DNA from 2 places in the Sphingopyxis sp. EG6 genome. Region 2 is predicted to be linked to the other one. Evidence: predicted binding sites of a transcription regulator. Region 2 holds the regulator's gene; the other holds the start of a gene.

Region 1 (6,437 bases), 1.3 Mb from region 2:
GGCGCCAGCCGGAAAACAAACGCCTTCAGTGAAAATCGCGTGACTTGGGCAGGATGCGGACATCGCGCGGATGACCATGCTTTGCGGCATAGCCGCGCGGCAGTTGCGGATGCGCAACCTCGTCGGCGCGGCAGAGGTCGGGGCGTATCTCGCGCCCGTCGCCCAGCGTGTCGAGCATCGCGGTGCGATCGACGATGCGCGTTGCCATCAGGTGGATGACGCCCTCCTTGCTCCGCTGCACCTCGCCCTCGGCCAGCATCAGCCGCGACGCCATGACGGCGCGGCGGTAGCGTTCGAAATGCCGCGCCCAGAGCAGGATGTTGACGACCCCGCCCTCATCCTCGATCGTGATGAAGATCGCATTGCCCTTGCCCGGTCGCTGGCGGATCAGCACGACCCCCGCGGCGCGAACGATCGACCCATTCTTCGCTGCCGCTACCTCCGCCGCGCTCAACACACCCTCGCGTGCAAAGTCACTGCGCAGAAACGCCATCGGATGGCCTTTGAGCGACAGCCGCGTCGTCTGGTAATCGGTCAGCACATTTTCAACGAGCGGGGTGGGGGGCAGCAGCGCGTCTTCTTCGGCGCCCAGCTCATCGGTTTCTGCAGCACCGAACAGCGGCAGCACCCCCTGCCGCACGCGCCGCGCGTCCCACAGCGCCGGGCGCCGATCGAGCCCCATCGACCGGCACGCATCGGCCTCGGCGAGCAGCCGCAGCGCGCGCGAAGGCAGGTCGGCACGGCGGGCGATTTCTTCGATGCTCGTAAAAGGGGTGGTCCTCGCCGCCGCAATCTGCGCCGCCCAAGCCTCGCGAAACCCGTCGACCTGCCGAAAGCCGAGCCGTAGCGCCAGGCTGCCGTCATCCCTGCGCTCAAGGCTGCTGTCCCACCCACTCGTATTGACATCGACCGCGCGCACCTCGACCCCATGCTCCTGCACATCGCGCACCAGCTGCGCGGGGGCGTAAAAGCCCATCGGTTGCGAATTGAGCAGCCCGCAGGTGAAGACGGCGGGGTGGTGGCATTTCAGCCACGATGAGACATAGACGAGCTTGGCGAACGACTGGGCGTGGCTCTCCGGGAAGCCATAGCTGCCGAAACCCTTGATCTGATTGTAACAGCGTTCGGCAAAGGCGCGATCGTAGCCGCGGCGGATCATGCCGCCGATCATCTTCTCTTCATATTGATCGATGGTGCCGACGTTGCGAAAGGTCGCCATGGCACGGCGCAGGCCATTGGCTTCGTCAGGGGTGAATTCGGCGGCGACGATGGCGAGTTTCATCGCCTGTTCCTGGAACAGCGGGACTCCAAAGGTCCGGTGAAGAAGATTGTAGAGCTCCCGGGGATCGTGCGGTGGTGCGGGTGACGGATACTCGACCTTCTCTTCGCCATTGCGACGTTTCAAATAGGGATGGACCATATCGCCCTCGATCGGTCCTGGCCGGACGATCGCGACCTGGATGACCAGATCGTAAAATTCCTTGGGCCGCAGTCTGGGCAGCATGTTGATCTGCGCGCGGCTTTCGACCTGAAAGACACCGATACTGTCGCCCTTGCACAGCATGTCGTAAACGACCGGGTCTTCCGCCGGGACCGACTTGAGGTCGTGGTCGCTGAGTTGGTGGAGCCGCATGAGGTCGAAACATTTGCGGATGCAGGTCAGCATCCCGAGCGCGAGGATATCGACCTTCATCAGTTTCAGCTCGTCGATGTCGTCTTTGTCCCATTCGATGAAGGTGCGATCCGCCATCGCGGCATTGTGGATCGGCACCGTTTCGTCGAGCCGATCCTCGGTCAGCACATAACCGCCGACATGCTGCGACAGGTGGCGCGGGAAGGTGAGCAGTTGCGCGACGATCCACTGCAGTCGTGCGATGTCATCTTGCTCGGGATCAAGCCCGGCTTCGATGAAGCGCTCGACCGGCATCTCGCTGCCCCAGCTCCCCCAACTCGTGTCGGCGAGCCGCGCGGTGACATCCTCGCTGAACCCCAGCGCCTTGCCTGCTTCCCGCACCGCGCTGCGCGGGCGGTAATGGATCACCGTCGCGGCGATGCCTGCGCGCCGCCGCGTGTAGCGGCGATAGATATATTGCATCACCTCCTCGCGCCGCTCATGCTCGAAATCGACGTCGATGTCGGGCGGCTCGCGCCGTTCCTCTGACAGGAAGCGGGTGAACAGCAGATTGTTCGCGATCGGATCGATCGAGGTGATCTCGAGCAAATAGCAGACGAGCGAATTGGCCGCCGACCCGCGTCCCTGGCACAGGATCGGCGGGTCTTGCGTGCGGGCATAGTTCACGATGTCGTGGACGGTCAGGAAATAGCAGGCGAAATTGCATTTGCCGATGAGCGAAAGCTCTTCGTCGAGGACCTCCTGCCAGCGCTGCGGCAATCCCTGCGGGTGGAGCCGGTTCGCGGCATCCAGCACCCTATGTTCGAGCCAGCTTTGCGGGTCCCAACCTTCGGGAACCGGCTCGTGCGGATATTCATATTCCAGTTCGCGAAGTGAAAAGCCGATGCGATCGAGAATTCTGGCGCTCTCATCGACGGCGTGGCGGCAGGAGCGAAAGAGGCGGCGCATCTCTTCGGGTGATTTTAGATGGCGCTCGCCATTGGCGCGCAACAGGCGGCCCGCTTCGTTCAGGTTCGTGCCTTCAAGAATGCAGCTTAGCACATCGTGTAGAGGCCTTTGCTCGCGCGTTGCGTAAAGCGCGTCATTGGTCGCGAGCAGGGGAATGCCGACGCGGTCGGCCAATGCTGCAAGTCGGGTAAGGCGCCGCCGGTCCGCACCGCCATATGGCATCGTCGCGCCCAGCCATAACGCCCCGGGTGCCGCCCGGGCGAGGCGTTGCAGCAGCGCCTCATCCTTTTCCGTCGCCATCGCGATCAGGATCATATCCTCACAGTGAATCAGCAGATTCCTGAATTTCATCACGCAATCGCCCTTGGTGGTGCGGCGATTGCCGATGGTCAGCATCCGGGTCAGGCGGCCCCAGCCGTGGCGCGTGGTCGGATAGGCGATGATGTCGGGGGTGCCGTCGTCGAAGACGAGGCGCGCGCCGACCACGAGTTTGAAGGGCGGTAGCTCTATCCCCTCTGCGTCGGCTTTCTCGCGTAGCTTGCGCAGCCCGGTGAGCGCCCGCACCACCCCCGCCACGCTGTTGCGGTCGGCGATGCCGATGCCGGGCATGCCGAGCCTGATTGCTTCGGCGACCATCTCATGCGGGTGTGAGGCGCCGCGCAGGAAGCTGTAATTGGTCGCCGCGACCAGTTCGGCGAAGGCGGGTGGTGCGGGCTCGCCCGTCATGCGAACACCCCATGGATATACCAGCGCGGATCGGGCTTTTCGTCATAAAGCCCGTGGCGAAACAGCCAATAGCGGCGGCCGCGGTCGTCCTCGACGCGGTAATAATCGCGCGTCAGCCCGCCATTGTCGCGGCGCCGCCACCATTCGGCGGCAATGCGTTCGGGGCCTTCGTAACGGCGGACCGCATGCGCCTGTCGGCGCCAGCGAAAGCGATGCGGCGGGCCGTCGGGAACCTCGGCGATCACCTCGATCACCTGCGGTGGATCGAAAAGATAGAAGGGGCGCAGCGGCGGTTCGCCGGGTTCGGGGGCGGACCAAGGCATGGGTGGCGGCGCGTCAATCGCGGGCAGGGCGAGCTGCGCCTGTTCGGGGATATGGGTATCGGCGGGGCGCAAGGCGCGGACCCGCGCGCGCCCGAGCCGTGTCGTGAGCCGGTCGGTGAGTTCGTCCATTGCCGCGCCCTGGCGTACCGCGCGCGCCGCGCCGCCCTCGAGCTTCAGCTGCGTTGCACCGAGTGCTTCGAGCCGCGGCACCGCGAGGCGGATCATGTCGAAACCGAAGCCGGGGTCGAGCGGATCGGCGAGGCCGTCCATGCGTTCGGCAAACAGGCGCATGACAAGGCCGGAGTCGCGCGTCGCATGGCCGGTCTCGACCGCGATACGTCGCGCCAGCCCATCGCTGCGAAAGAAGGTCGCGCCGAAATGGCGGCCGCCCTGGCCGCGTTCGGCAAGCTCTGCGATCGCCTCACCAACCAGCTCGGCAAGAATGCGGGTGGCGTGGGGCAGGCTGGCGACGGGTTCGGCAAAGCGGCGTTCGGTGGCGACCGGCGGCGGCGCGACGCGCGGGTCGAGCGGGCTGGGCGCATCGCCGAGCAGGCGGCGCAACGCCATCGCGGCATCGGCACCGAAGCGCGCGGCGAGGTTCGCCATCGGACGGCTCGCGAGGTCGCCAATCGTCTTCAATCCGGCGCGGACGAGCGCGGTCGTGGCTTCGGCGTCGAGTTCGAGCGCGGCGACGGGCAGGCGGCGGATCGCGGTGGCCTCGTCGGGAGCGGGCCGTGTCTGATAACGTGCGAGCGCCCGGGCGGCGTCGGCGGTGGGGCCAAGCGCATGGCGCAAGGTCATCCCGAGCCGGGTTAGCCGCTGGTCGATGTCGTCGATCAACCCCGCCTCGCCATCGAACAAATGGGAGCAGCCGGTGATGTCGAGGATCAGCCCGTCGGAGGCATCGAGCGCGACGAGGGGGGTGTAGCGCGCACAGCCCTGCGCGAGTCGGTCGAGCCAAGCGTGATCGAGGATCGGATCGTGCGGCACGATGGCGAGGTCGCCGACCTGCGCCCGCGCGTCGGCGAGTGGCATGCCGACACGCAGCCCGAGCGCTTGCGCGCGGGCATCGACGCTCGCGATCCGCAGCGCGCCGCGCTGCTTCTCGACAAAGATAAGCGGGAGGTCAGGCGGCTTCGGCGCCGAGCGGGTGAACCGTTCGGCGGGCAGCCAGGGGAAGAACAGCGCCAGATAGCGCCGCGTCCCGGAAAGCTTGCTCATCTTTATCCCAATCGAGTCGCCAGCGCGTTCCGGCAGGGCCGCCGCGCCAGCGCAGCAGTTCAAGGTCGAAGGCCGGGGCGCCGGGGGCGTGGGCTTCGAGCTCGCGCGACGGTGCGGCGACGATATTCCAGCGCGTTTCGGCGACGCTCGGCGTCGGCACGGCATTCAGGCGCAGCATCAGCAGCGTCGTTCCTGCGTCGCGCGCGCCCAGCGTCAGGCGGCGCCCGGCGGTCAGGTCGAGCAACGGAAACTTCCCCCAGCTTTCGACGATCACCGCTGCCGATCCGGCGCAGCGTACCGCATCATTGGCGCAGGCGAGCAGCATCTTGGGATCGGCGGTCTCAACGAGAAGAAGCCGGTCGGGGTCGCCGCCGAGTTCAGCGATGCCGGGGGCATAGATATGCCCGGTGCGGCGTCCGGCGTCGACGGTGCGCAACCACAGGAGCGGCGCATCGCCGCCGCTGCGCAGCGCGACCAGTGTGGCAAAGGCCGCGGCGCTGGTGCCATCGAGCGCATCGGCCGCGAAAAACTCGTGCGTGCGCCCGACCGTCAATCCGCCGCCGATCGCCGCGTCGAACGCGTCATGCCCCGTCGCCAGCCAGCCTTGGGTCGGCAGGCTTGCGGGGCCACCGCTGGCGGCCAGCCGGGCGATGCGCTGGCGCAGCCCGGCGAGAGGTTGAGACGACTCGCGCATATATGTTCCTGATTTGTTCTATTAGCGCGCGAGCGAGGGGGAATGTCAAGATGAGTCGGGCTTTCCAACCTGTCGTCATGCCGGACTCGATCCGGCATCCCTGCAGCCCGTCGTCATGGACCCCGGATCAAGCCCGGGGTGACGAGGGTCGTCAGGGGGTGGGGGAAGCCGTCCCTGCGCCGCTATCGCCGCCGAGCGCGCGGAACAGCGCGATGCGCGTCTGCACGAGCAGCAGCTGCGTCGCGATTTCGCTGCGCCGTGCCGCATAGAGGCTGCGCTGTGCGTCGAGGCTGGCGAGGAAGCTGTCGACTCCGCCCTTGTAACGCGCATCGGTGAGCGTCGCGGTGTCAGCGGCGGCGGCGGTGTTCGCGGCGGCCGCGCGCACCCGGTCGGCGATCGTCCCCTGCACCGCCAGCGCATCGGCGACCTCGCGGAACGCGGTCTGAATTGCGCCTTCATAGCTTGCGAGCGCTGCGTCGCGCTGCGCCTCGCTGACCGCTACTCCGGCGCGGCGGCCCCCGGCGTCGAAAATCGGCGCGGTCACGTCGCCGCCCGCCGACCAGCTGAACGATCCGCTGTCGAAGAGGCTGGACAGCGCGTCGCTGGCAAAGCCGAGCAGCCCGGTCAGCGAGATCGACGGGAACAGCTGCGCGCGCGCGACGCCGATGTCGGCGTTGGCGGCGCGCAGGCCATATTCGGCCTCGATCACATCGGGGCGGCGAAGCAGGATTTCGGAGCTGACTCCTGCAGGCAACCCCACGACCGAGGGTGTGACTTCGGTGAGGCCCGCGGGGAGCAGCGCGCGGTCGACATCGCCGCCGACGAGCAGGCGGATCAGGTTCTCGTCCTGCGCGAGCGCGGTCCTTTGCTGCGCGATCGCATCCTCGGCTGT
Region 2 (6,437 bases):
GAAGCGATCGACAAGGGGCTCGCGAACGCGCTGCTCAATTGCTGGATCGCCTATAAATGAGCATCCCCGACGACCATCACCGTAGCCCTGAGCCTGTCGAAGGGCGCTTCTCGGTGAGACGCCCTTCGACAGGCTCAGGGCTACGGAAAAATTTGCGAATCTACCGATGAACAAACTCACCCAGATCCTCGCCACCAAGGCCGATGAAGTCGCCCAGCGCCGCGCGCTACGCTCGCTCGCCGACCTCGACGCCATCGACGCAGGCCCGGTACGCGGCTTCCACGCCGCCTTGCAGGCAAAGATCGACGCAGGCGACTTCGCCCTCATCGCCGAGATCAAGAAAGCATCGCCCTCCAAGGGACTGATCCGGAACGATTTCAACCCCGCCGACCACGCCCGCGCCTATGCCGCAGGCGGCGCCGCCTGCCTCTCGGTCCTCACCGACGCGCCCTATTTTCAGGGTCATGAAGACTATCTCGTCGCCGCGCGCGCCGCCTGCCCGCTCCCCGCGCTACGCAAGGATTTCATGATCGACCCCTGGCAGGTCGCCGAAGCGCGCGCGATCGGCGCCGACGCGATCCTGATCATCGTCACCGCGCTCGACGACGGCGCGATGCAGGAGATCGAGGCGGCCGCATTTGAGCGCAAAATGGACGTGCTCGTGGAAGTCCATGACGAAGCCGAATTGGGTCGCGCGCTGAACATACTTCAATCGCGCCTAATCGGCGTCAACAACCGCGACCTCAGAACCTTCGAAACCGACCTCGCCGTCACTGAACGCCTCGCAAAGCTTGTTCCCGCGGGCACGCTGCTCGTCGGCGAAAGCGGCATCGCCACCCACGCCGACTGCCAGCGCCTCGCGGCGAGCGGCGTCAAAACCTTCCTCGTCGGCGAAAGCCTGATGCGCCAAGATGACGTCACGGCGGCAACGAGGGCGTTGCTCGAGGACTGAAGCGCATTTCAAGGTGGGGAGTTGCTACAAGCTCCTCTCCCCTTGTGGGAGAGGATAGCGCAGCTTGCTCCGTCAGGAGCTAGCGAAGCTTGGTGAGGGGGCGGACGCCAGCACGCGCAAACCCCCTCTCAACTGCGGCTAGGCAGCAAAGCTGCCAAGCCTTCGTATCTCTCCCACAAGGGGAGAGAGGAAATGACGTACGTCCGAAACCGGTCGTTTGCGGCCATTTGGCGCCAATCCCCCCATCTCCCCTTGCCTTTCCCCCCCCACCTTGCTTCGCTCCCGCAATGACCCTCAGACCGACTCATCTCGACGACTCCGGCGCCGCCCACATGGTCGATGTCGGCGCCAAGCCCGCCACGCAGCGCCGCGCCGTCGCCAACGGCCGCATCACCATGTCGGCGGAAGCGCTCGCGGCGATCCACAGCGGCAACGCGCCCAAGGGCGACGTCCTCTCGACCGCGCGCATCGCCGGGATCATGGCGGCCAAGCGCACGTCCGACCTCATCCCGCTCTGCCATCCGCTCGCGCTCACCAAGGTCGGCGTCGACTTTGCGTGGGAAGCCAATGGCATCGCGGTCACCGCGACCGCCGCAACCAACGGTCCGACGGGAGTCGAGATGGAAGCGCTCACCGCCGCGTCGGTCGCGCTGCTCACCCTCTACGACATGGCGAAGGCGCTCGACCGTGCGATGGTGATCGGCGACATCCGGCTGCTCGAAAAGAGCGGCGGGCGTTCGGGCGACTGGCGCGCCGAATAGAATCCGTTCGCCCTGAGCTTGTCGAAGGGCTGCTTTTTCTTCAAACGGCAGCAGGAAAAAGCGGTGCTTCGACAGGCTCAGCACGAACGGCACGGCAGGACAGGACCATTTTGACCGATCGCACCGTCATCCAATCGAAGCTGCTGCCGGTCGAGGAAGCGCAGGCGCGATTACTGGCGGTCCGCGAACCGCTACCGACAGAGAATATCTCCCTTTTCGAATGCCTTGACCGCTATAGCTCGACCAATATTCTCGCGGCGCGCGATCAACCTGCCGCGCCGCTTTCGGCAATGGACGGCTATGCAATTCGCTTCGCAGACCTGCCCGGCCCCTGGACGATCATCGGCGAAAGCGCCGCGGGTACCGCGCCCGATCGCGGGGTGAACGCAGGCGAAGCGATGCGGATCTTTACCGGCGCGATGGTTCCCGACGGCGCCGATACGGTGGTCGTGCAGGAGGACGTATCGGCGAATGGCGCCGTGCTGACGCTGACCGGAAACGGCCCCGGCGCCCCCGGCCGCCATATCCGCGCGCGGGCCAGCGATTTTGCCGCGGGCGATTGCCTGCTCCCCGCCGGAACCCGCCTCACCCCCGGCGCGATTGCCGCCGCGGCGATGAGCGGTGCGGGCCAGCTCGCGGTCGGGCGCCGCCCGCGCGTTGCGATCCTGACCACGGGAGACGAACTCGTCCAAGCGGGGCGACCGCTCGCCCCGGGCCAGATCCCCGACAGCAACAGCCCGATGCTCGCCGCGATGCTCGCAGGCGAACCCGCTATCGTCAGCCTGCCGCATCACGTCCGCGACGACCGCGCGATACTTGCCAAGCTTTTGAAAGAGTTGGCGCGACGTCACGACGTCATCGTCACCGTCGGCGGCGCGTCGGTCGGCGATCATGATCATGTCCGCGGCGCGCTGGCGGACGCGGGCGGGACCATCGATTTCTGGAAGATCGCGATGCGCCCCGGCAAGCCGTTGATCGCCGGAACGATCGGCGACGCCCTGCTGCTCGGCCTGCCCGGCAACCCGTCGTCGGCGTTCGTCACCGCGACTTTGTTCCTTCTTCCCCTCGTCCGCCATCTCGCCGGCGCGCGCGATCCCTTGCCTGCGATCCACCAAGCGCCGCTCGCAATCGCGTTGGACGGCGGCGGCGCGCGCCGCGACTATCTGCGTGCGCGACTCGAGAGGGGCCGTCTCACCCCGCTGATCGGCCAGGACAGCGGCAGGACGTCGCCGCTCGCCGCCGCCAACGCGCTGCTGATCCGCGAGATCGCGGCCCCGCCGCGCGAGGCGGGCGCCATGGCGGATTATATCGTCATCGCTTGACAAGTTCCGCTCTGTTCCACTATCGTTCTCATTATGTCCGGTTCTGGTCCCGACGGAGGATGATCGATGTTGACCGCCAAGCAGCATGAACTGCTTCACTTCATTCAGCAAAAGCTTGATGCGGGCGGCATTTCGCCGTCGTTCGAGGAGATGAAGGAAGCGCTCGGACTGAAGTCGAAATCGGGTATACATCGCCTGATAAGTGCCTTGGAAGAAAGGGGCTTCCTCCGCCGCCTGCCCAACCGCGCCCGCGCGCTCGAGGTGATCAAACTCCCCGAAGGCAGCAAGCCCGCCGTGGGCAATGATCGCGACAATGTCGTCCCGCTGCGCAAGCCCGCTCCCGCGATGCGCCCGATCGCCGCGAACGACATCGTCGAGGTGCCGCTGCACGGCAAGATCGCCGCGGGCGTCCCGATCGAAGCATTCGAGGATTACAACAATCTCGCCGTGCCCGCCGCGCTGCTCGGCGCGGGCGAACATTATGCGCTCGAAGTGTCGGGCGACTCGATGGTCGAGGCCGGGATTTTCGACGGCGACTACGCACTGATCCAGAAAGCCAGCACCGCGCGCGAGGGCGACATCGTCGTTGCGCTCGTCGACGGGCAGGACGCGACGCTCAAATTTTTCCGCCGCGAAGGCCCGATGATCCGGCTCGATCCCGCGAACAGCGCCTACGAACCGCAGCGCTACCCCGCCGAGCGCGTCATCGTGCAAGGGCGCTTGTCGGGATTGCTTCGTCGTTACCACTAAGCTGTTGCGGGCGGCGCCACGGATGCCCGTCGCCCGCGCGCAGCGTGGCGACCGCGGTGGGTCGGTCGCCCAGATAGAGCGCCAGCCCGCCGGTTTCGGCCAGGCTGTCGCGATCAATCGTCATCCAGCGTCCGGCGCACTCGCGCGGTAACCAGCGGTCGCTGATCACGACATCAGCGGCGGCGCAGGCGGCGGCCATATCGGCGCCCTCGATCCGATCACGCCCGCGCGATGCCAGGATGACGCGCCGCGCTGCGCCCTCACCGTGACTCCAGCGGCAGAAATCGCGATTGCATTCGACATGGTCGAGCTCGGCCAGCGCCGCCAGCGGCGTATCGATCCCCGCCGCCTCGGACAGCGTATCACGAACATAATCGCCCGCACGGTCGCGCAGCAGCGCATAGCCGCCATCGGGCAGCGCCGCGGCGATATGCTTGCCATCGCCGGTCACCAACAGATCGGGACGCGGCTGGGCGAGCAGCGCCGCCATGCCGATCGCTACCGGGATCAGCCCCGCCCGGCGCCAGCGCGTTTGCCAGAGCAGAAACCACAACCCGCCGAACACCGTGATCGCAAAACCCCATGGCGGAAACACAGGTAGCGTAGCGACGGCGCCTGGGGCAGAGGCCACCCAATGCGCCAATCCAATCAGTGCGTTAAGGGCTTCTTCGGCAATCCACCAGAAAGGCGCGCCAATACCGATGCTGTCGAACAGCAGCGCCAAGGCTTCGGCGGGCATGATGACAAAGGTCGTCAGCGGGATCGCGACCACATTGGCGAGCGCGCCATAGAGGCCCGCCTTGTGGAAATGGAACAGCGCGATCGGCGCGAGCGCGGCCTCGACGACCAGCCCGGTCAGGACCAGCGCGCCGATGCCCCGGCCGAACCGGAAAACCCATGGCTCTTCGCGCCGGGCGACAAAGGCGCGCATCCAGCGGCTTTCGTGGAGCGCGACAATCGCGGTGACCGCGGCAAAGCTGAGCTGAAAGCTCGGCCCGGCCAGCGCCTCTGGTCGCCACAGCATGACCAGCAACGCCCCCGCCGCCACCAGCCGCAGCGTCAACGCCTCGCGGCCCAGCAAAAAGGCGAGCATCACAAGCAGCGATGCGATGAACGATCGCAGCGTCGGCACTTCGGCGCCGGCGAGCAACGTATAGCCACCGCCCGCCAGCGCGGCGGCGGCGGCGGCGAGCGGCAGCACCCAGCCCCGCAGCGCCAGTCGCCGACTGAGCGCGAGCAACCGCATCGACAACAGCATCGTAAAGCCGACCACTGCCGTCACATGCAGTCCGCTGATCGACAGAAGATGCGCCAACCCGCTGCGCCGCATCGCCTCGTCATCGGCCTCGCTGATCGCGCCGCGGTCGCCCGTCACCAGCGCCGCCGCGACGCCGCCAGCCGACCCGTCGACCTGCTCGTGAATATGCCGCGTCAACCGCGCCCGCAGCGGCGGCGGTCCCCGGCCCGCACCGGGCGCGCGGCCGATGTCGCCGATCACCGTCCCGACCGCGCCCAGTCGGTCGAACCAGGCGTGCTGGGCGAAATCATAGCCGCCCGGCAGGCTGGCGGTCGGTGGCGGCATCAATCGCGCCCGCAGGCCGATCCGCTCGCCCGGAAGCACCCCGGCGGCCTGCTCCTCGCTCGCCGTCACGCGCAATCGCGGCGGCAGGTCGGCGCGCGCGTGGGGACGGACGATCAACCGCACCTGTCCGCGCGCCGGCTGCGCATCAACGCGCTCGACCTCGGCTGAAAAAGCAGTTGTCACCGGCTGCGCCAGCACCGGCGCCGCAACCCACAGCGCACGACCCCAGATGAGCAGGATACCGGCCGCCATGACGCCGCAGCCGATGACGACTACGCGGCCCAGCCGTCGGTCCCAGCCGATCATGCCGCCTGCCAGCGCCCCTGCGCCCAGCGCCAGCAGCGCCCCGATCCAGTGCATCGCCGTCGGCAGCGCCAGCCACAGCGCGATCCCGGCGCCAAGCGCGGCGGGAAGCCACAACGCGATCCGCTCGCGCTCTGCCTCGAGCCGCAGCTCGATGGCATCGCCCAGCGCTCCCCAGCGGCCGCCACGGCGCGGGGCAATGGGCGTTTGAAGCTGTCTTGTCGCCATGCTAGGGGCTCCCCGAACGCCGCCGCGACGCGCGGCAAATTGAGTGAAAGAGGCCGTGGTGGCAACCGATATTGAAACCGATATGACCGCGAAAACCCCGGAGGCAACCGGCGCCGATGTCGTAACCCGTTTTGCCCCCTCGCCGACCGGTTTCCTGCATATCGGCGGCGCGCGCACCGCGCTGTTCAACTGGCTGTTCGCGCGCCATCATGGCGGCAAATTCCTGCTCAGGATCGAGGATACCGACCGGGCGCGGTCGACCGATGCGGCGATCGACGCGATCATCGACGGGATGCAATGGCTTGACCTCGACTGGGACGGCGAGACGGTGTTCCAGTTCGCACGCGCCGATCGCCATGCCGCGGTCGCTGCCGAATTGCTGGCGAAGGGCGAGGCCTATCGCTGCTATCTGACGCAGGACGAACTCGCCGCCATGCGCGCCGAAGCGCAGGAAAAGCGCCTGCCCTTCCGCGTCCGCAGCCCCTGGCGCGACCGGAACGACGGCGATCCGTCGGCGCCGCACGTCGTCCGCCTGCGCG

The links. Region 2 encodes LexA, which represses DNA repair genes until DNA is damaged. Its sites were predicted from a motif close to GTTCCNCNCTTGTTCT; they were not measured.
Region 1: a site for LexA is predicted at 5,550-5,565, ahead of SPYCW_RS15630 (ImuA family protein). Genes of this name have one in related genera too.

What each region holds. Positions count from the first base shown of each region.
Region 1 covers NZ_AP017603.1:3,236,037-3,242,473, reverse strand. The annotation lists gene SPYCW_RS15640 (error-prone DNA polymerase) at 26-3,307, opposite strand; gene SPYCW_RS15635 (Y-family DNA polymerase) at 3,304-4,851, opposite strand; gene SPYCW_RS15630 (ImuA family protein) at 4,757-5,545, opposite strand; gene SPYCW_RS15625 (efflux transporter outer membrane subunit) at 5,697-6,437, opposite strand, start outside.
Region 2 covers NZ_AP017603.1:1,887,923-1,894,359, forward strand. The annotation lists gene trpD (anthranilate phosphoribosyltransferase) at 1-60, shown strand, start outside; gene trpC (indole-3-glycerol phosphate synthase TrpC) at 167-952, shown strand; gene moaC (cyclic pyranopterin monophosphate synthase MoaC) at 1,240-1,713, shown strand; gene SPYCW_RS09270 (molybdopterin molybdotransferase MoeA) at 1,824-3,035, shown strand; gene lexA (transcriptional repressor LexA) at 3,102-3,785, shown strand; gene SPYCW_RS09280 (ComEC/Rec2 family competence protein) at 3,739-5,898, opposite strand; gene gltX (glutamate--tRNA ligase) at 5,981-6,437, shown strand, end outside.